Regions from separate parts of the Granulicella cerasi genome, predicted to be linked through region 2. Evidence: predicted binding sites of a transcription regulator. Region 2 holds the regulator's gene; the other holds the start of a gene.
What was found. The regulator LexA, encoded in region 2, represses DNA repair genes until DNA is damaged. The targets are predictions, from matches to a motif close to CANTTCGCTTTTTATTCGC.
Positions count from the first base shown of each region.

Region 1: a site for LexA is predicted at 2,551-2,569, ahead of recA (recombinase RecA). Genes of this name have one in related genera too.

Region 1 covers NZ_JAGSYD010000006.1:58,184-68,150, reverse strand. The annotation lists gene OHL11_RS16545 (phosphatase PAP2 family protein) at 1-101, shown strand, start outside; gene OHL11_RS16540 (hypothetical protein) at 67-798, opposite strand; partial or broken gene OHL11_RS16535 (transcriptional repressor) at 968-1,138, shown strand; tRNA gene OHL11_RS16530 (tRNA-Ser) at 1,218-1,309, opposite strand; gene recA (recombinase RecA) at 1,390-2,469, opposite strand; gene OHL11_RS16520 (queuosine precursor transporter) at 2,624-3,328, shown strand; gene OHL11_RS16515 (GxxExxY protein) at 3,472-3,861, opposite strand; gene OHL11_RS16510 (FAD-dependent thymidylate synthase) at 3,861-5,432, opposite strand; gene fabG (3-oxoacyl-[acyl-carrier-protein] reductase) at 5,748-6,494, shown strand; gene OHL11_RS16500 (DUF262 domain-containing protein) at 6,632-8,530, opposite strand; gene OHL11_RS16495 (hypothetical protein) at 8,610-9,128, opposite strand; gene OHL11_RS16490 (winged helix-turn-helix transcriptional regulator) at 9,164-9,541, opposite strand; gene OHL11_RS16485 (FMN-dependent NADH-azoreductase) at 9,647-9,967, shown strand, end outside.
Region 2 covers NZ_JAGSYD010000004.1:166,171-176,137, reverse strand. The annotation lists gene OHL11_RS14345 (flagellar basal body rod protein FlgB) at 1-12, opposite strand, end outside; gene OHL11_RS14340 (sigma 54-interacting transcriptional regulator) at 130-1,416, opposite strand; gene OHL11_RS14335 (hypothetical protein) at 1,422-1,667, opposite strand; gene OHL11_RS14330 (response regulator transcription factor) at 1,664-2,422, opposite strand; gene lexA (transcriptional repressor LexA) at 2,680-3,285, shown strand; gene OHL11_RS14320 (DUF4097 family beta strand repeat-containing protein) at 3,411-4,271, shown strand; gene OHL11_RS14315 (YybH family protein) at 4,311-4,793, shown strand; gene OHL11_RS14310 (HAD family hydrolase) at 4,803-5,510, shown strand; gene OHL11_RS14305 (TetR/AcrR family transcriptional regulator C-terminal domain-containing protein) at 5,507-6,148, opposite strand; gene OHL11_RS14300 (quinone oxidoreductase family protein) at 6,250-7,221, shown strand; gene OHL11_RS14295 (DinB family protein) at 7,292-7,852, opposite strand; gene OHL11_RS14290 (ROK family protein) at 7,907-8,812, opposite strand; gene OHL11_RS14285 (ZIP family metal transporter) at 8,821-9,618, opposite strand; gene OHL11_RS14280 (FtsB family cell division protein) at 9,705-9,967, opposite strand, start outside.

The DNA of each region.
Region 1 (9,967 bases), on a different contig from region 2:
CGCCCATCTATCGCCGCCACGCCGTCGCGCGAATTACCACCGCCACAGTGCAGCCGACTCCGCCGACTATGGCGCAGTACCTGCCGGCACGGGAGCGGTAGCCACCGCTGGCGAGATCGGTACCGGAGACAGCGGGCACGTCGTCGGCAGCACCGTCGCCAGCTTCTCGTCTTCGATGCGGAAGTCCAGCTTGCGCTTGCCGTCCGCACCCGACGTGATGTGGAAGATGTAGATCGTGTCGTAGTCGCTGTTGTGCCAGTGCGGCGCGCCCCCGGGGCTTTGTCCGAAGGCTGAGAGCACCTCCTCCGCAAACTTGCGCGCCGCCAGATGCTCCCAGGAAACCACGATCAGCGCATGAGAGTGTTCGGGCTTGAGCAACTCCGCCTGAAGCTTGCCGATATGCGTCGCGCCAATCTGCGCATTCACCGGCATCCCAAGCGCAATCGCATACGGCTCAATGGTGATCAGCGGTCGAATGTAGGAGTACTTCGTCGCGAACGGAAGGAAGTTGCCTTCCGTCGTCTGGTCCGCAGGATCGGGGGCGAAAATCTCCGTCGGCTTGCCGTACTTCGCCAACACCGCAGGCAGCGCCAGCGCGCGGTTCAAACCCTGACAATTCAGCTGCCCTGCAGGATTCGACACAGGCTTCTCACCATGCCGAATCATGACAATCGTCTCGTCCGTATTCGGCGGCCCCGTTTGTGCAGCGTGCTGCGCCGCATGAGAGATCGGAGGCATCATCAGGAACGACATGCCACACAGCGCGATCCACCTGCCCGTCGATTCTCCGAAACGCATAGTCCACCTGGCTCGTCCGTAGATTAGCCTCGTGCGAGACCGGGACATTGTCTGTTAGGACGCGCATTGCGCCGCGACGGTTTGCGCGCGACCGACGACATTTTCGTCGCAGCCTCTCGCGGCCACGTCCTGATCTTCAACCAGACCACAGCGCGAACAATGAGAGTCGATGTCGAAGGAACGCCCGATCGAGAGCCGCAACACCAGGCAGAGAGACGCGATCCGCGCGGCCCTCACCCTCGCCAACCGCCCGCTGTCTCCCGAGGAGATCTTCGCTGCAGCGAAGTCCGAGGTAACCGGCATCAGCCTCACGACGGTCTATCGCAATATCACTGCACTGTGGCACCAGAACTGGCACCTGACAAAAACGAGAGGCTCGCAGTATGCGAGCCTCTATCGTCGTAACTTATTGAAAGTAATGGCGGACAGGGAGGGATTCGAACCCCCGGTAACCTTGCGGCTACGTCTGATTTCGAGTCAGGTGCATTCAACCGGGCTCTGCCACCTGTCCGTCTGAAGGTTATTTTAGCGCAAGTTGGTGTGTGGGAAAAGCCACACCACCAACTTGCCTAACCTCTTCTGCTCGGAGCACTAAGCCTGTCCGCGACGACCGCGAACCACAGCCTCTGCCTGAGCAGCGCCTTCCGTCGGAATTTCAGGAATCTCAACCTCCGTCGAAGCCTTGATGTTCAGCTTCTTGCGAAGTTCCGCATCGATGCGTCCGAAGATCTCCTTGTTTTCCTTCAGGAAGTTACGAACATTCTCTCGACCCTGACCGATACGCTCGCCCTGGAACGAGTACCATGCACCCGACTTGTCCACGATGTTATTCACCACCGCGAGGTCCAGCGTGTCGCCTTCGCGCGAGATACCCTCGCCGTAAAGAATGTCGAACTCAGCGTCGCGGAACGGCGCTGCGACCTTGTTCTTCACGATCTTTACCTTCGTGCGCGAACCGACGACAACGTCGCCTTCCTTCACAGCACCAATGCGGCGAATGTCGATACGCACCGACGAATAGAACTTGAGCGCCCGTCCGCCGGTCGTCGTTTCAGGGTTGCCGAACATGACGCCGATTTTCTCGCGGATCTGGTTGATGAAGATCAGGCAGGTGCGCGACTTCGCGACCGTACCGGTCAGCTTACGCAGAGCCTGCGACATCAGTCGTGCCTGCAGACCAACGTGCGAATCACCCATCTCGCCATCGAGTTCAGCCTTCGGCACCAGCGCCGCAACCGAGTCGACTACGAGCACGTCAATCGCGCCCGACTTCACCAACGCTTCAGTGATCTCCAAAGCCTGCTCGCCGTAATCCGGCTGCGAAACCAGCAGGTTGTCGGTGTCCACACCGAGTTTCTTGGCATAGATCGGATCAAGCGCATGTTCCGCGTCCACAAATGCTGCGAGGCCGCCCATCTTCTGCGCTTCTGCGATGATCTGCAGCGTGATCGTCGTCTTACCCGAGGATTCCGGCCCGAAGATCTCCACCACACGACCGCGGGGCACTCCACCTACTCCCAGCGCTGCGTCGAAGGAGATCGAACCCGTGCCAATGACCGAAATGGGAACGATCGCATCCTTGGCGCCCAACCGCATTACGGAACCTTTGCCAAACTGCTTTTCAAGCTGGGAAAGGGCTGAATCTATTGCTTTGTTGCGATCGTCTGCCACGGGGTTTCTCCTTATCAATGCCACGCAATCAGCTCATGGTGGGGTCAGCAATTCGGAGTCTAGCACCGAAACAGAACAGGAGCAAAAGAAAAGCGAAAACCTTTCTGCGGAAAACTCCTCCGAAACCGCTCGCGATACTCTAAACATCAACCACATGCAGCCACGCTACAAATATCTCGACGCCCTGACGACGACCTTCGTCGTGATCCTGCTGGTCGCCAATCTGGTCGCGCAGAAACTCGTTCGCCTCGGGCCGTTCGGGCCCATTCCGGCGTTCACCACCTCGGGCGCGATGGTGCTCTTCCCTATCACGTACATTTTCGGCGACATCTTTACCGAGATATACGGCTACGCCGCGAGCCGTCGCGCCATCTGGCTCGGCTTCTGCGGCACGGCGCTGATGTACGGTGTCTCCGCGCTGGTGATCGCGTTGCCCGCCGATCCGGAGTTTCGCAACCAGCAGGCGTTCGTGACCGTGTTTGGCATCCTGCCGCGTCTGCTGGTCGCCTCGCTCGTGGCCTTCTGGGCCGGCGAGTTCGCCAACAGCTTTACGATGGCGCAGTTGAAGCTGCTCACCAAGGGTCGCTGGCTCTGGACGCGCACCGTCGGTTCGACGGTCGTGGGCCAGGCTGTGGATACGACGCTGGTGATCTTCATCGCCTTTAGCGGCCGCGTGTCCTGGCACAAACTCGTCAGCATCATTGTGACCGGCTACATCTTGAAGGTCATTTACGAGGTGCTGATGACGCCGTTCACCTACCTCGTCGTCAACGGCCTCAAGCGCGCGGAAGGTGTGGATGCTTTCGACACCAGCACGAACTTCAATCCGTTCAAGTTCGGTGGCCGTGATGCAGCCTAAGGCCAGCAGCTCCGAGCAAAAAGCCTCGACGCGAAGAGCGCAAAGGACGCTAGAGTACGCCACGGCATCCTTCGCGTCCCTTGGCGATCGTGGCGTCCTTTGCGTCGAGGCGCTCTCTTCCCATGCCGCAATCTTAGCGGCAGCTAGAACTTATTTACCCGTCGGAATATCCCATCTCGCAAGCGCTCGACGTTGAAGTTGATCAGCAGTCCGAGCCGGCGATCCGACAACTTAAGATAGGAAACGAGCTGCGCCAAATGCACCGGCGCGACAGTCTCCACAGACTTGATCTCAAGCACGAGTTCGTTTTCAACAAGGATGTCGATCTTGAATCCTACATCTGCCAGCTTCACGCCTTCATACACGACGGGCACCGGAACTTCGGTCCGGAACGCAAGACCAGCCTTCGCCAACTCAAATAGAAGACACGCCACATAGGCACTCTCGAGCATCCCGGGGCCAAAGGTCGAGTGCACACGAAAGGCTGCATCCAGCACAGTCTTCGCTAGCTCATTGAGGCGTTCGTTCTCCATCACCGCTGCAACAGATCCACCGGCACATTCACATCCTGAATCCGGAACAACTCACCCAGCGCCGGATGCCTGCGCGCCACCGCGCGATACATCTCCCACGCCACGCGGCGATAGCTGTAGTGCCCCGCGATCCCCGAACGCAGCTCGGCGATATACAGCGACTCCGCGAAGTCCATCTTGAACATCGCGCGACAGCGCGTGCCCATCGGCAACAGATACGCCGCGTTCGCCTGCGCATCCGGGCTTTCGCTCGCCAGCGCGTCGCGGTACGCCAGGTGCGCCGCATCCATCGACTGCTTGTACGCCGCCGCCAGCCCTGCTTCTTCCAGCGTCGGCTGCCCCGGGCACACCGGCTCTTCGTAGCCATGCAGGTCCGTGAAATCCTGAATCAACTGCACGCAGCGACGGTGGCGATGCATGTCGCGGAAGCCGCCAATGTCCATCAGAATGTCGAAGCGGAACCCATCGCCCGACTGGAAGCCGCGCAGCAACTCATCATGCTTGCCACGATGCCGCGCCGCCAGATGAATAATCTCGTTGCGCCGCTTCTCGCCGATCGCGCCCACCGTGCCGCGCAACTGGCGGTACGAGTAGTGGCAATACGGATACAGCAGCGAGGTCGCGATCTCGACCTCCATGTCCTCGTCATCGTCCAGCAGGTCCACCAGCGGCGCGCCGTAGATCGGCTGATCGCCCATCAACTCCTTCGCCGCCTGGCGCAGCTCACTGCGCGACTCCATCTGATACTGGTTCGGCTCCGCATACTTCACCAGCGTCGGAGCGACACGCACCTCGGGCATCAGGTCCTTCAGAATCTCCGTCGTCGCTTCCTGCGGCACAATGCCCTCGCCCGCCATCTGCTCCAGACGATCACGCTGCACGTTCCACGCCGGCGAGCTTGCCGCCGAACGCAGCTTCTGCCCCAACTCGCGCACCTCAGCCAGGCGGCTCGACAACAGACGCGACACCTGCGTCTCCAGCGTGCGAGCGTTCACAATCTGCCCCAGCGACGTGTTCGTCGAGAGCGGCAACAAGTACCGCGCCACGTCAAACGCTCGCGCCTTCAGCGTGCGCTTGTACTGGTCCTCGCGCATCTCCTCAGGCTTCGGCAACGCCTTCGCCAGTGCATCAAACATGCCAAGGCTCAGCTCATCGTAAGACTTGAACAACGCCTCAATCGACGCGGTGTAACGCGCACGCTCTTCGCCCTGCAACTTCGGCGTATACCAGCCCGAGCGGCGGAAGTCCTGATAGCGTGTCGAGCGCTCCTGCCCATCCCAGCGAGACTCGTCCACCAGCGCAATCGCCGCGAGCATCGACAGCCTTTCGATCGCAAACGGAATGTGCGCGAGGTCGGCAATCGAGCGATGCCCGTACTGGAAGTAGAAGGTGTTGAGAAACTGCTCCGCGCGCTGCGAGCTGATCTCCGCCAGCGACTCGCGCATCGTCAACGCCGAGCGCGAATACTTCGCCATCGCATACGCGAGCACTTCGGGTTCTGCGCCGTAGATGGCGTAAACGTCGGTCGAGTTTTCGGGGGAGGAGAGTTCGTCGAATTCGTTGTCGGGCATGACTGACAGAAAGGATATCGCCTTTACCCAAGCACCCCCGACCGATTTTTCCACCGCCCAAAATCACCCAGCTACGAGCGACATCTCAGAGCGCTATTCCAACCCGACTCAAACCTCACAACCCACAACTCGAAACTCGAAACTCGAAGCAAACACGGCGATCACACAAGGTCTTACAGCGGCGACCTTACCCAACCCTCTCGGGTGCCCCATCCGGACGCGCACTTGCGGACGGGTGGGCAGCACTCCCGCCCGCACAGCACCGGCAGCAAGTGGTCTAATACCCAAGTACACATTCATTCAGGAGTTCTACAAATGAGCCATCTCGCTGGCAAAGTCGCCCTCGTCACCGGAGCCTCGCAAGGCATTGGCCGCGCCATCGCGCTCGACCTCGCAGCCCAGGGCGCGACCGTAGCGCTCGCCGCGCGCAGCGAAGCCAAGCTCGCCGACGTTGCCGCAGAGATCGCCGCCGCCGGTGGCACCGCCCGCGCCTACGCGCTCGACGTCGCCAGCGAAGACTCCATCAAGGCCGCCGCCAAGCAGATCATCGCCGACCTCGGCACCGTCCACATCCTCGTCAACAACGCCGGCATCACCAAGGACGGCCTCGCCCTCCGCATGAAGCTCGCCGACTTCAACGACGTGCTCAACACCAATCTCACTGGCGCCTTCCTGCTCACGCAGGCCGTCATCTCGGCCATGATGAAGAACCGCTGGGGCCGCATCATCAACATCACCTCTGTGGTGGGCGAAACCGGCGCCGCCGGTCAGGTCAACTACTCCGCTTCGAAGGCCGGCATGATCGGCATGACGAAGTCCTTCGCCCGCGAGTTCGCCTCGCGCGGCATCACGGTGAACGCGGTCGCCCCGGGCTTCATCGAAACCCCGATGACCCACGTCCTCACCGACGACCAGAAGACCGGCATCCTCTCGCAGATCCCGCTGGCCCGCTACGGCGCCGACTCCGACATCGCCGCCGCCGTCACCTTCCTCGCCAGCGACAACGCCGGCTACATCACCGGCCACACCCTCGACGTCAACGGCGGCATGTACATGGGGTAAGACGAAACGCCGTTCTCATAAGTGACGAGAACGGCGTTTGTCAGTACTAATGCCCTGAGATCAGTTCAGATCTCGCTCGGTGAGCGCATCGACCTTGAAGTCATCAACCGCCTTGCGGATCGAAGCTTCTCTAACCATCAGTTGAAGCATTCTTCCAGTTGGTCAACACCCCAAATTTGCTTAGCAAGAGCAAAGTAGAACTCGCTCCGGAGTGCGATTGCCGCCGCGTCCGCAATCGGGATATGGTCACAGGATACTCCGCTCGTCTGCGAAAACTTTGTCCAGTTGGGCTGGTTCAGATAGAAGGACTGAGTGAGAGTCTGAGCGAGAATATTCTCATTAGAATACCGGGCCAGCTTCATCGTGTAATCCATGTCTTTCATAGAACGATTTCTTCCGCGTGGAAGCAGGATGAGGCCGCCTATCGAATTTCGAACAGTCTCAAATTCTGATTTGGATGTAAAAGGTAATCTGCTCGCGGCTTTCAGCTCTTCATTGACCTTTTCAAAAGCGTTCGGCAAGAGATGTTCTACGTCAAACGTTTTGTCATTCTTCGTTCTGTCAATGTACGCGGCAAAGCCAACTGCTGTTCCTAATTCCATACTCTCTTCAAGTTCATTGGTCAGACGCGACAGGAGATGAAGCAGATCTTGGCGCTTCAATTTGTCATAAGTAGCAAGCTTGATTGAGTCCAACTGGTCTTTTTCGGCGACGATAAGCTGATGGAGCTTAGATTTCAGATCGGTTAGCGGCAGGTCCCGTACTTGCTTGGCAACGTCGAAAATGATGTCGCGAATGTTGTCATATGTGTTCTCTTTGCCGTTCAATATGCGAACGGTAGCGAGATAATCCAAGTAGAAGCTAATCGCTCTAATCTTCTTCGCTGCAACCGTCTGAGTATCGTCTTTCCTGACAGAACTCAGTATCACCATGGCTTGAAGTGTTAAACCCCGCGCTCCGTTGTAATAAACGTGTGGCAGGTCGTCGGTTGCTGTGCGCTCCGCAAGCTTTATCTGAACGTACAAGTCTACGTAGTAGGGTAATGATTCCGTAATTAAATTTGAGAAGTCGTCACTGTTGGAGAGGGGCACTTCTTCTTTGCGATCCATAAGCCACCTATGATAACTATCGCCCACTACCTCAAAGTCTCCCGGAGAATCGCCGCTCTTCTTGCCGCGGATGGTTTTGGCATATTTAGATCGAATCCACGTCTTGAAGAAGTTAGAATCTTCGTCACTGCCCAAATCCTTGAGTTTCTTCATGGACTTGGTCCAGATCTCATGAGCTTTACGGTTGTCTCCGTCGTTATGGATGCTAGATAGCAAAAATCCCTTCAGTAGATCTATCGGGCTGAGCTTTAGTCCGCGATCATTCATGGTCACGAAAACCTTATGACCGTCCTGCTCTCGGGGAACACCGATTTCGAAGAGGTAGACGCATTCGGTTAGATAGTCAAAGAATTGCGGTAGTAATGTAGTGTCGATGATTTCGTTTGCCATTAGGACATCAATTTTTTGAAAGAGCTCCCAGAGTTGCAGCGTTCCAGAATCTTTGTTCGGAATTGAATCCACGTTGGCTGCTAAATCGTCGATGTCAAGCGGTCCGTCGATGAGCAACTCGAAGAGCTTCTTCCGAGGTGCATCCATATCTAGATTGAACTCACTTTCACCTGCGACCCGCCTCCTGATCGGCTGTTCTAGCGATGAGATGCCAGAATCCGGTGACTTGCGCGAGAAGCGTTGAGCCCAGCACAGGAGCATGCTTAACGTCGTTATCCGCTGCTGGCCATCTACAATGGCCTTGCCACCCTTTTCGACTGGAGTCGTAATTATCGTGCCGAGAAAATAAGGTTCATACCCGAGAACGTCCCGTCTTCCGTCGCCTGGCTTTCGCGCCGAGAGGAATGCTTCTTGGACATCGTTTAGGAGATCCTCGAGATGCTTATATTCCCATTTGTAATCCCTCTGGTATGTCGGCAGGACAAACTTTTGCTGTAGACAAGTATTTACCGTTTTTCGGTCGAACGTAATTTGCATCTGAACCTCAGCTGGATTGCGTTACAAGTATACCTACGATTGCCTCTGTACTGATAAGTCGGCTTGTCGTCTCTAGCGCTTATACGTGCGTCTCCCGCATCCCCAACACCCCCGCCACACCGAAGCACACTACCAGCCACAGCAGCACGTTGATCACCAGCACCACCATCGTCCCGACCGGGCCGATCTTGCGCGTGCGGAGCGGCGTCACCTTGCCGTGATCCACCTCGTAGATCATCCCCGCCTCGCCGTCGCCCATGGTGTAGAGATCCACCCGCTGGTGCTGCTCGCCAAGCTGCTTCACCGAGATCACCCAGCTTGCCTCGCCCGGTAGCTGCATCTTGCGTGTCTGCTCCTCCACCCACTTCTGTCGCTCCGGAGTCACCTGAAAACTGCAGCCCGCACCCGTCGGCGCGCTGTGCTCCAGCGCCGCCCACGGCACCGTCTCCACGTGGTCGCCGCACACGAGCAACAACGGCGCGGTGCTCTTCGGATCAAACGGGCGCGTAAACACATACCGCCCTGCGATTGCAAAAGAAACCGGAAACAGCGCCACAAACAGCCCCAGACACAACACAGCTACAACAAATCTCTTCATACTCTCCACTCAAACCTTCGGCCCAAACGGCCGGGTTATTTGCCGGCGCGCTCGCGGTTCGCCTCAATCGCCTGCCGATTTTTCGCCGCCCATTGCGAGAGCGGCAGCAGCGCCGCGCGCAGCGTCTGGCCCAACTCCGTCAACTCGTAGTCCACCCGCGGCGGTACGCTCGGAAACAGCGTCCTCGTCACAATTCCATCTACCTCAAGCCGCTTCAGGGTCAGCGTCAACATCCGCTGCGAGATGCCGCCGACGCGCCGCTGCAGCTCGTTGTAGCGCAGCGAACCGCGCGCCAACTCGCCCACAACACGGATCGTCCACTTGTCGCCGACGCTCGCCAGTACATCCGTCAGGCCCTTGCAACTCCTCGGCGGCAGCGGCGCCAGAGGCACAGAAATGTTCGTTTCGCTCAAGAAAGTGCCTTCTTGTGGAGGAATTCCCCACACACCATACTACCGTTACGCACAGGATGTTCGTGCCCTTCTGGCCCACCTCCTGCGCGAGAAAGAAGACTCCCTATGCCGCAACTCCTCCTCATTCAGGCCAGCCCGCGCGCCGAATATTCGATCTCCCGCAACCTCGCCAGCCGCTTCACCACCGCGTGGCAAACCGCGCACCCTGATGGCACCGTCGTCGAGCGCGACATCGCCGCAGCCGACCTGCCGTACATAAATCTGCCATGGCTTGGCGCGAGCCTCACGCCGCTCGAGCGCCATACGCCCGAGATGACCGACGTCCTCAAGCTCTCCAATACACTCGTCGACGAGCTGCTCGCCGCCGACCACATCGCCATCAGCACGCCGGTCTACAACTACAACATCCCCGCCAACCTGAAGTCC
Region 2 (9,967 bases):
TCCGATCTGCATCACTTCTGCCTCGCTTCGCTACACTCCTGATGCATCGCGACGGCCAAAGCGAAAGGCGCTCATGTGAGCGCCTTCTTAGCGGGTCGTGCCCCGCGTATAGCTTTCTTAGAAACCACTTCATCTCCGAGTGCGGCTCAAACGAATGTCCTCCGGCAGAATCTCCGGACGATCCCCTGCAAGAATCGTCGCTCGCTGCAGCGCATGTCCCAACTCACGCACATTTCCCGGCCACGCGTATTGCTGCAGCACCGCGAAGGCGTCCGCAGAAAGCCGCTTCTTCGGAGCACTCTCCCCAAGCTTGGCGAGAATGAATTCGCTCAACACATCGAGTTCTTCCATCCGGTCTCGCAATGCGGGCACATCAATCGGAAACACTGCGAGCCGGTGATAAAGATCCAGTCGAAACGAGCCTTCAGCTGCGCGCTTCTCAAGCATCTGATGCGTCGCAGCAATCACTCGAACATCCACGCGCACCACATCGTTCTCACCCACGCGCTGCAACTCACCGCACTCCAGAAAGCGCAGCATCTTCGCCTGCAACGCCAGAGGCATCTCGCCGATCTCGTCCAGGAACAGCGTGCCGCCGTGCGCCGCTTCGATGCGTCCGGTGCGCGAAGTCACCGCACCCGTGAAAGCGCCGCGCGTGTGCCCAAACAACTCTGCCTCCAGCAACGACTCGGGAATGGCTGCGCAATTCAACACCGCGAATGGCTTACCCGCGCGCTTGCTCAGCGTATGCACCGCCTGCGCGACCAACTCTTTACCTGTGCCTGTCTCGCCCTCGATCAGCACGGTAGCGTTCGTCGGAGCGACAAGCCGCACCTGACGCGCCAACTCATGCATCAGCGCACTTCGCCCCACCATGCCTGGCAGCTCAATCGGATTCAACGTCTCCGACTGCGCATTCACTTCCAACGTCACAACGCTCGACGACACCATCGCACGAATCGCCGGCTCACCGAGCAGCACAGCATTGAGCCCCGCAGGCACAGTGACCGGCGCGCTCATCCAAGCCGCACCATCGCTCTGACTCACAACATCCACCACAGGCGCAAGCGGAAGATCTTCCCACGCCTCTCGCAGCGCATGGAGTAGTTCGTGCCGCCGAGGGGATCGAGTCGCACCCTCCACCGGATCACCATCTACACGCAGCACATCCAGCTCGGGGTACATCGCTGAAACCTGCCCGGCAAACTCAGCAGCTTCAAGGTCAGGCAGCCAGTGGTCCACCACCAACGCCTCCGCATGAGACGCATCCATCTGCGCCAGCGCCTCGGCACCGCCAGCGGCCTCGCACACCGTCCAGCGCATCGCGGCGAGGCTCCGCCCCAAACGCTGACGCAACGCCGCATCCGCGCTCGCCAGCACCACCGTCTTTCCTTGTGATCCGCTCCACACCGCCATGCCGACTACTCCTCGCCCCGCTTCGCCATCTCGTCCTGCAGGCGCGATCTCATCCGCGCCACAGCCTCAAAAATGCGGGCCGCATCCTCGAGCGCACCATCTGTCGCTTCGATCAGCGCGACCTCGTCACCGCACATCTTGCCCAGCTCCAAACGGCACTGCAACGAAGTCACCGGCTGGCAAAGGTCATGCAGCTCACGCTCAATCGCCTTCAACAACTCCATATCCACTTGCCGCGCATCCGCCATCACGCACTCCATGCATATCCCGCTTGATGTTCAGCCCTTGCCGCTACAGGTGCCTTCTTCGTCGCCACGCTTTCGCCCAGGCCCATGCGATATCCCACACCGCGCACGGTCTCAATCACCGAAACGGCCTGCACGTCCGAGCCTTCAGGCATAGCGAGCTTGCGACGCAGGTAGTTGATGTACACATCGACGACATTCGTCGGCGAGTCCTCCGGCATCTGCCACACCTCGCGCAGCAACTCACCGCGCGCACACGCCTTACCTTTACGCAACAGCAGAAACTCAAGCAGCGCAAACTCCTTGCCCGTCAGCTCGATCACCTCACCCTCGCGCGTCACCACGCGGTCCAGGCGATTCATCTCCACGCCACCGAAACGCACAAACGAGTCTCCCGCTCGCGCGCGGCGGCGAAGAATCGCACGACAGCGTGCCGTCAACTCATGGAAGCTGAACGGTTTCAGCAGGCAGTCATCCGCTCCCGCATCAAGACAACGCACGCGCTCATCAATCTGGCTTCGCCCCGTCAGCACCAGCACCGAGGTCTCCGGATGCCGGCGATGCACCTCCGTCAGCACCTCCATACCATCGCGCCGTGGCAAGCTCAGATCAAGCACGATCAGGTCCGGCACATCCGTCGACGCCAACTCGATCGCGGCGTCGCCATCGCCCACCCAGGCCACTTCATGGCCCTCGATCTTCAGGCCCTTCTGAAGAAACATCCCCAATGCACGATCATCCTCAACCACCAACACTCGCATTCGCCGCCACTCCTCATTCAGTGATTCAATTTCGTGCCCACCAATGCAGAAGGACTCAAACGAGATTCCTCATCAGGGCGCATCTCCACCTTCTCGCGGAGATCGCTGAGTGCGCTACGAAGCGAAGCCACGAAAATGGCTTGTTGCTCCAATTCAGGAAATGTCGCTCCACGTCACGAACGCCCGGACTCTTTACCAGGATGGTTCCGCTAAATTTTCGCTTGCAATTCGCTTTTTATTCCCTACAATCTGTTGCTATGGCGATCACGCGCAGGCAAAAAGAGGTTCTCGACTTCCTCGCCGGTTTCACGACCAACCACGGCTACTCGCCGTCGTACGAGGAAATTGCTGCGGGACTTGGCCTCAATAGCCTCGCCACCGTCCACAAACACGTCACCAACCTGCAGAGCAAAGGCCTCCTGCAGCGCGCACACAACCGTTCGCGCTCCATCGATGTCATTCCGCAGCGCCCTGCTAAGAAGACCGTGGAACGACTTCCGCTCCTCGGCCGCATTGCCGCAGGCAAGCCTGTCGAAGCCATCGAGAGCGCAGAAACCATCTCTCTCGGTGACATCATCGGCAATCGTGAGGTCTTCGCGCTCGAGGTCCGCGGCGATTCGATGCGCGACGAGCATATCGTCTCGGGCGACTTCGTCCTCGTAGAGCGTACCCGCGTCGCTCGCGAAGGCGAGATCGTCGTCGCCCTCGTCGACAACACCGACGCCACGCTCAAGCGGTACTACCGCGAAGGCAATCTCATTCGCCTGCAACCCTCGAACACCGAGATGGCTCCGATCTACGCTTCTGCCGACAGCGTTACGATTCAGGGCAAGGTCCTCGGCATTCTCCGCAAATACGCCTGATTTCGCGGAACCAATTACACTTTGCCTGCGTATAAGCCTCCAGACACATGCCGCGTCTGGGGGCTTTGCCGCTTCCGGGGCCGTCGCAGTAACCTGATTTCGCAAAGTCATTCCAAGGATCTGCCATGAAACAGCACCTGCTGCTCGCCGCTCTTTCCCTAGGTCTCACGGCCACCGCCGCACACGCCGACGACACCTTCCGCCGCACGCTCTCCGCTTCGGCGCAGCCCGACGTTTACGTCTCCACCGGTTCTGGCAACATCCGCATCACCCCCACCGATGACGCCTCCGTTGAAGTCGTGGGTCACGTCCATGCCGGCTGGGGCGCGCATGGCGACGTCCGCCAGCGCATCGCGCAGATCGTCGCGAATCCGCCTATCACGCAGAGTGGCAATGCCGTTCACATCGGCGAATCCGAAGACCGCGAACGTTACAACAACATCAGCATCGACTACGAGCTCCGCGTCCCCCGCAACTCAGCGCTGAATCTCCGCTCCGGTTCCGGCGACATCGAATCCAACGGCGGCGTCGGCCGCTTCATCGCCGCATCTTCCGGCTCGGGCAACATTCGCGCCCACCAGATTCATGGCGCGGCTCAGCTCGAAGCGGGCTCGGGTGACATCGAACTCGAAGAGACTGCTCCAGGCAATGTGAAGGCGCGCTCCGGCTCCGGGAATATCCGCATTCACGGCTACAGTGGCAGCCTTGACCTTCGCGCTGGTTCCGGCGAAATCGAAGCCGACGGCCACCTCGAAGGCGCGTCCTCAGCGTCTTCGGGCTCCGGCAATATCCGCCTTCACGTCGGTGGCAACGCGCAGTTCCGCCTTGAGGCCGCAACCGGCTCAGGTAGCATCCGTGCCCACATGCCGGGTGTCGATCAGAACGGCGACGACGGCAACCGTCATCACCTCACAGCGACGGTCAACAGCGGCAGCGCCCCGCTTTCCCTCCGCACCGGCTCGGGCGACATCGAAGTCACGCCTTAACACCCGCATCAGGTACTGGAGGGCGCATACTACTCGTGTATGCGCCTTCTTTGCGTTACTCTCGCCGCCGCCATCACGCCAGGCATCGCCCCGGCGCAGCAGTCCAAAGACTCGATTGAAGTGCCGAGCTCGCTACGACAGCACTTCGTTGCTGGTACGAATGCGCGCAGTACCGAAGCGCTGCTTCCTCTCTTCACCCAGGACGCGAGCTGGACTGACGCGAAGGGCCAGACGGTCTCCGGTAAGTCATCGCTACAAGCGCTCTTCACCTCCACCTTCGACCACCTCCGCCCGCAACTGAGTCTTACGGTTATCTCAAACTACAGCGAAGGCACGCCCAAGCAGGCCACCTCGATCCGCGAAGACGGCAGCTACGACGAAACGATTTTCGACCTGAAGACCAGCGTGTCCCACCATGAGTGCGGACACTACCGCTTTGTCTACACGCCGAACCCCGAAGGTGGCTGGCTCATCGGCTCCGCCACCTGGACCACAGGAACCTGTCCCGCGCCGAAGCCATAGACTAGAGGCATGGCTGCCTCTGCTCTGCGTCTTCTCGTTTTCGACCTCGACGGCACACTGATCGACTCTTCGCTCGACCTCTGCAACTCCATCAACGCCACGCTCGAGCATGTGGGCAAGCCCGCGTTGCCCAATGCCACCATCGCCAGCTACATCGGCGACGGCGCTGCCATGCTCGTTCGTCGCGCGCTCGGAGATCCCGGCGACGCTGACTCCCTTGAGCCGAGCAACGATGCCCTCTTCCGCACAGCGTTCAGCTTCTTCCTCACCTACTACCGCACTCACAAGCTCGACAATACCTACGTGTATCCCGGTGTCCACGACGCTCTGGCACTCATGCGCGAGCAGCATCCCGACGTACTGATGGCTGTCCTGACGAACAAGCCCGTCGGCCCCTCGCGCGCCATCTGCGACGCACTCGGACTCTCACCGTTCTTCTTTCAAAATTACGGCGGCGACAGCTTCGCCACGAAGAAGCCAGATCCCGAGGGCTTGCAGATGATCTTCGCCGAGGCTCGAGCGATCTTCCCGGGACTCACTCTCGACGAAGTCGTCATGATCGGTGATTCGGACGTCGACGTGCTCACCGCCAGGCGGGCAGGCGTTCGATCGCTCGGCTGCAGCTATGGGTTGGCCCCGCACGCCATGGCAGCCGCAGAACCTGATCACATCGTTGCGCACGCCAGCGAATGGCCGGAAGCTCTAGGACTCCTCTAACCGTTGCGCTTCTGCAGCTGCATCTCTGCACCCGCCAGAATCAAGGCCAGCCCCTCGCGATAGCGGCGGTCGAAGCGTTCAAACAACACGCTCCCCGCCTGCTTCATCAGCGGCAGTCCAGCCTCCGCCAACGCTGCGCTGCGAGCCTCAAGATCATAGGCCGCCGATAGCTCGCCCGGCACCGGGAACACCGCTTGCTCCTCGATCACCAGACTCAGCGTGTAGTGATACACCGTGCTCATCAGCACGATCGCTTGCCGCAAGGTAAATCCGGCGTCTACCAGCGTCTTCGCAAGCGACTCCGACAACCGGATGAAGTCGGTGTTTCGCAGGCGCGTGCCGACTACCATGCGACCTCCATCGCGGCAGCGCAACAGCGCCCCACGCAAGCCCTCGCCGAAGTGCGTCATCCAGACGTTCCATGAAGCCGAAGCGCGTTTCGGCAGCATTTCCGGGCCAGCCTCCGCAAGCAGCAGCGTCGCCATCTCGTCAATCAACGCCTCTTTGTTCGGGAAATGCCAGTACATCGCCGCCGCCTGCACCTGACACTCTTTCCCAAGCCGCCGCAGCGTCAACTGCTCGAGTCCTACTTCGTTCAGCAGACGCAGCGCAGTTCGCGTCAAAATTTCCCGGTTCACCTTCATGTTCCGAGCATAACGAACGCGTCTCGAATTGAACAGTGTTATATTTACTTGAACGACGTTCATTTTACGGCGCGACAGATTGAAGGAGAGCAGACATGAAAGCAGCCATCGTTACCGGCCCCGGAGCAACACCCATCTTCGGCGAATTCGCCGTCCCCACCGCGGATGCAGGCGAGCAGCTCATCACTGTGCGCGCTTCTGCCCTCAGCAACCTCACCCGCGGACGCGCTGCCGGATCCCACTACAGCTCCGATAACGCTTACCCTGCGGTGCCCGGAACGGATGGCGTCGGCATCACCGCGTCTGGTCAGCGGGTTTACTTTGCTCTGCCGCGTGCGCCCTTCGGAGCCATGGCCGAGCAGAGCGTTGTCCCCCTCGCACATTGCATCGCCATCCCCGACAGTCTCGACGACATCACAGCAGCGGCTATCGCCAACCCCGGCATGAGCGTCGCCGCCGCACTGCTCGAGCGCGCCAACCTCATCGCAGGCGAGACCGTATTGATCAACGGCGCCACCGGCGTCTCGGGCAAGCTCGCCGTGCAACTCGCCAGGCACTTCGGCGCAGGAAACGTCATCGCTACCGGTCGCAACGCAGCTCAACTGGAGCTCTTGAAGCCTCTTGGCGCCGACGTCGTCATCCCCTTCACGCTCGACGGCTCAGACCCACTCGGTGCCAGGCGCTTCGAGCAGCAACTCATCGACACCTTCGCGTCCGGCATCGATATCGTCGTGGATTATCTCTGGGGACAAAGTGCGCTCAGCATCATGACCGCAGTCGTCAAGGGAGTCGACGACGCACGTCCTGCTCGCTTCATTCAGGTCGGTTCAGCAGGAGGCGAAGACAGCATCCTGTTGCCGGCAGCAGGCTTGCGTTCTTCATCGCTGGTGCTCATGGGCAGCGGCTTGAAGAGCGTTCCGTTCCCCGCACTGCTGCGCTCTGTGCAACGGACCTTCGATGCGGTAGCGCCAGCGAATCTGCAGATCGATGCCAAGCCTGTCCCGCTCGCGGATGTAGAAGCGACGTGGAACGCTGGAGGTCGCGAACGTATCGTCTTCACGATCTAACGCGTAACCACTTCACGATCTGCTGCTCAACCCGGCAAACAGAAAAGGCGAGCCGAAGCTCGCCTTTTTCTTATTTCTTCCACTGTCCGAAGAGTCGTCGCAGTACCACCATCTCGCCCACATGATAGGCCGTGTGGTCGGCGATCAGCAGAGTCTGCCGCAGCAGATTCTGCCCATCTCCCCAAGGGAACGGAGCGATCAACTCGTCGTCGCTCGCCTCGCGGATCAACTGCTCGAACGCCTTGCGGTCTTCGCGGATCTGCACGACGGTCTTGTTCCAGGCCGCCGCTGAAGGTGGTTCCGCTTCCTTCGGCCAGTAGTCGTCCGGCCAGTTCAGAGCCTTATAGCTGCCATCCTGGTTCCGGCTGAAGTCGAGAATGTCGCGCTGAGCGATGCGCAGATGCTCCAGCAGTTGCCAGCCAGAGTACGGCAGGTTCTCCGTAAGCTCGCCCTGCAGCGATGGCGGAAAGCCCTTCACCGCATCGTCGAATGTCGCGTGCGCCTGTCCGCCATCCAACAGCGCAAGAAGCTGCTTACGCAGCTCGACTCCCATGCGCGACTTCGGCTCTGCCGCGCGTTGCGTCTCTGATTTCGCGTCGGGCTTCTTCACCGCCGCCTTCACTTTCGCCATTCGTGCTCCGTCCTATGCAACACACACTCTCAGATGCAGCAGCACCGCTGTCGGTCACTTTTCCAGAGGCCACAACCATGCCGCGCCGCGTACGCCGCTCGAATCGCCATGCAGATTCCGCAGAACGGGCGCTTCACAACCCCTGCCAAACGTAAGCTCCGCGATGCGGCGCTGTAGATTGCCAGAGTACAGAAAATCCAGCTTGGAAAGACCACCGCCGAGCACAATCGCATCCGGATCGACAATATTCGCCAGCATCGCCAGCGCTCGGGCCATGCGATCTTCCAACCGATCCAGCGCCGCTTGAGCGTCATGCTCGCCGCGTTGTGCCGCAGCGACGATCTCGTGCCCACGCCAATCCTTGCCCGTTACCCGACGAAAATCCGCTTCAAAACCGGTGCCCGAGATCCAAGTCTCCAGACATCCATGGTTGCCGCAGTAGCACGCTGGTCCTGGGAACTCGTCCTTCGTGATCCACGGCAACGGCACATGGCCCCATTCGCCGCGAATGCCGTTCGGCCCCGCGCCAATCTTGCCATTGATCGCGATACCGCCGCCGCAGCCTGTGCCGATGATCACGCCGAATACAACTTCGTAGCCGGCGGCGGCACCATCAGTAGCCTCAGAGATCGCAAAGCAGTTCGCGTCGTTCGCACAACGCACCTCGCGGTCGAGCGCCACGCTAAGGTCGCGCTCCAACGGCTGCCCGTTCAGCCATGTCGAGTTTGCGTTCTTCACCAGCCCGGTGGAGCGAACAATCGTTCCCGGAATGCCTACGCCAACGGTTCCGCGTTCGCCAGTAGCGCTCTCGAGCTGCGTGACCAGACCCGCGATGGCCGCGACCGTACCGGGGTAATCGCCCTTCGGCGTTGACATACGAATGCGCTGCAACTCCGCGCCACTATTGTCCATTGCAAGGGCTTCAACCTTTGTGCCGCCCAGATCTACACCAATTCGCATCCGCTTTCTTACGCTCCTGGCAATCGCGTCAATCCTACCCCGAGAGCGACTCCAACGAAAATCCAGAAGATTTGCCAGGCCATCGCGCGCGGCCTCCGCTCACTCATCAGTTCCGGCAGCAGGTCTACCAGCGAGATGTAGAGGAAGCTTCCGGCGCTGATGGGCAGCAGCCACGCGATCACGGCAGGGTTCGCCGCGCCGAGCCATGCGGCAAGTCCCCAGCCCACCAGACCCGACATTCCTGCAAGCACAGCCAGCCATGAAGCACGGCGGCGCGGGACATCCATATGCAGCAGCAGCGCAAAGTCTCCGAGTCGATGCGGAACCTCATGCAGGCCGACGGCGATCGCCGTCACCCAACCGAGTCGGAAGTCCACTACAAAAGCCGCAGCTACGCTCGCACCATCCACAAAGCTGTGGGTGACCGCTCCGAGCAGCAAGGTCACGGGGCGCGACGAGCCGTGCGCATGGTGATGAATCTCCTCGCACTCCTGGTCCGCGAGACTGGGCGCAGGTTCAGGGCGAACACCGCTCACCGCATGGAACACGCGCTCAAAGCCAAAGAGCAGCGCCATAGTGCCGACCAGCACCACCCACACCCAACGGCTGTTATGCAGTTGCTCCAGAGACTCCGGCAACAGATGCGCCAGCGCAGTCGCCAGCAATACTCCCACGGCGACGCCGACAACATGCGGCAACCAGCGCCGCAGGCGCGTCTCCTGTGCGCGCGCAGAAAACACCGCGAGCGCAGCTACACCCTGCACCGCCGCTATCGCTACCACGCCCTCAACCAATACCCTGCTCAAACTGCCTCCAAACCTTCATGGTACGCAACTCGCGCGCAGAGGCAAACAGGACGCCCGCAGGCGCCCCGTTGATTGCTGCAGATCTCTTACTTTTGCTCGGGCAGCGGAACCGGCTTCGTGTCCGCGCTCTTCGGAGGAAGCGTGTAGATCACTTCTCCCTGACGCGTGTAATGAAGTTCTTCGCGCGCCTGATGTTCAATCGCGCCTGGATCGTTCTGCAAGCGATCCACATGCTCACGCAGGCGATCATTTTCCTTCTGCAAGCGGTCCATCTGTCCATGCAGGTCGCGCTCTTCCGACATCTTGTGCGCGAATGCAGTCACTCCGTTGTGCCCGAAGATCACACCGT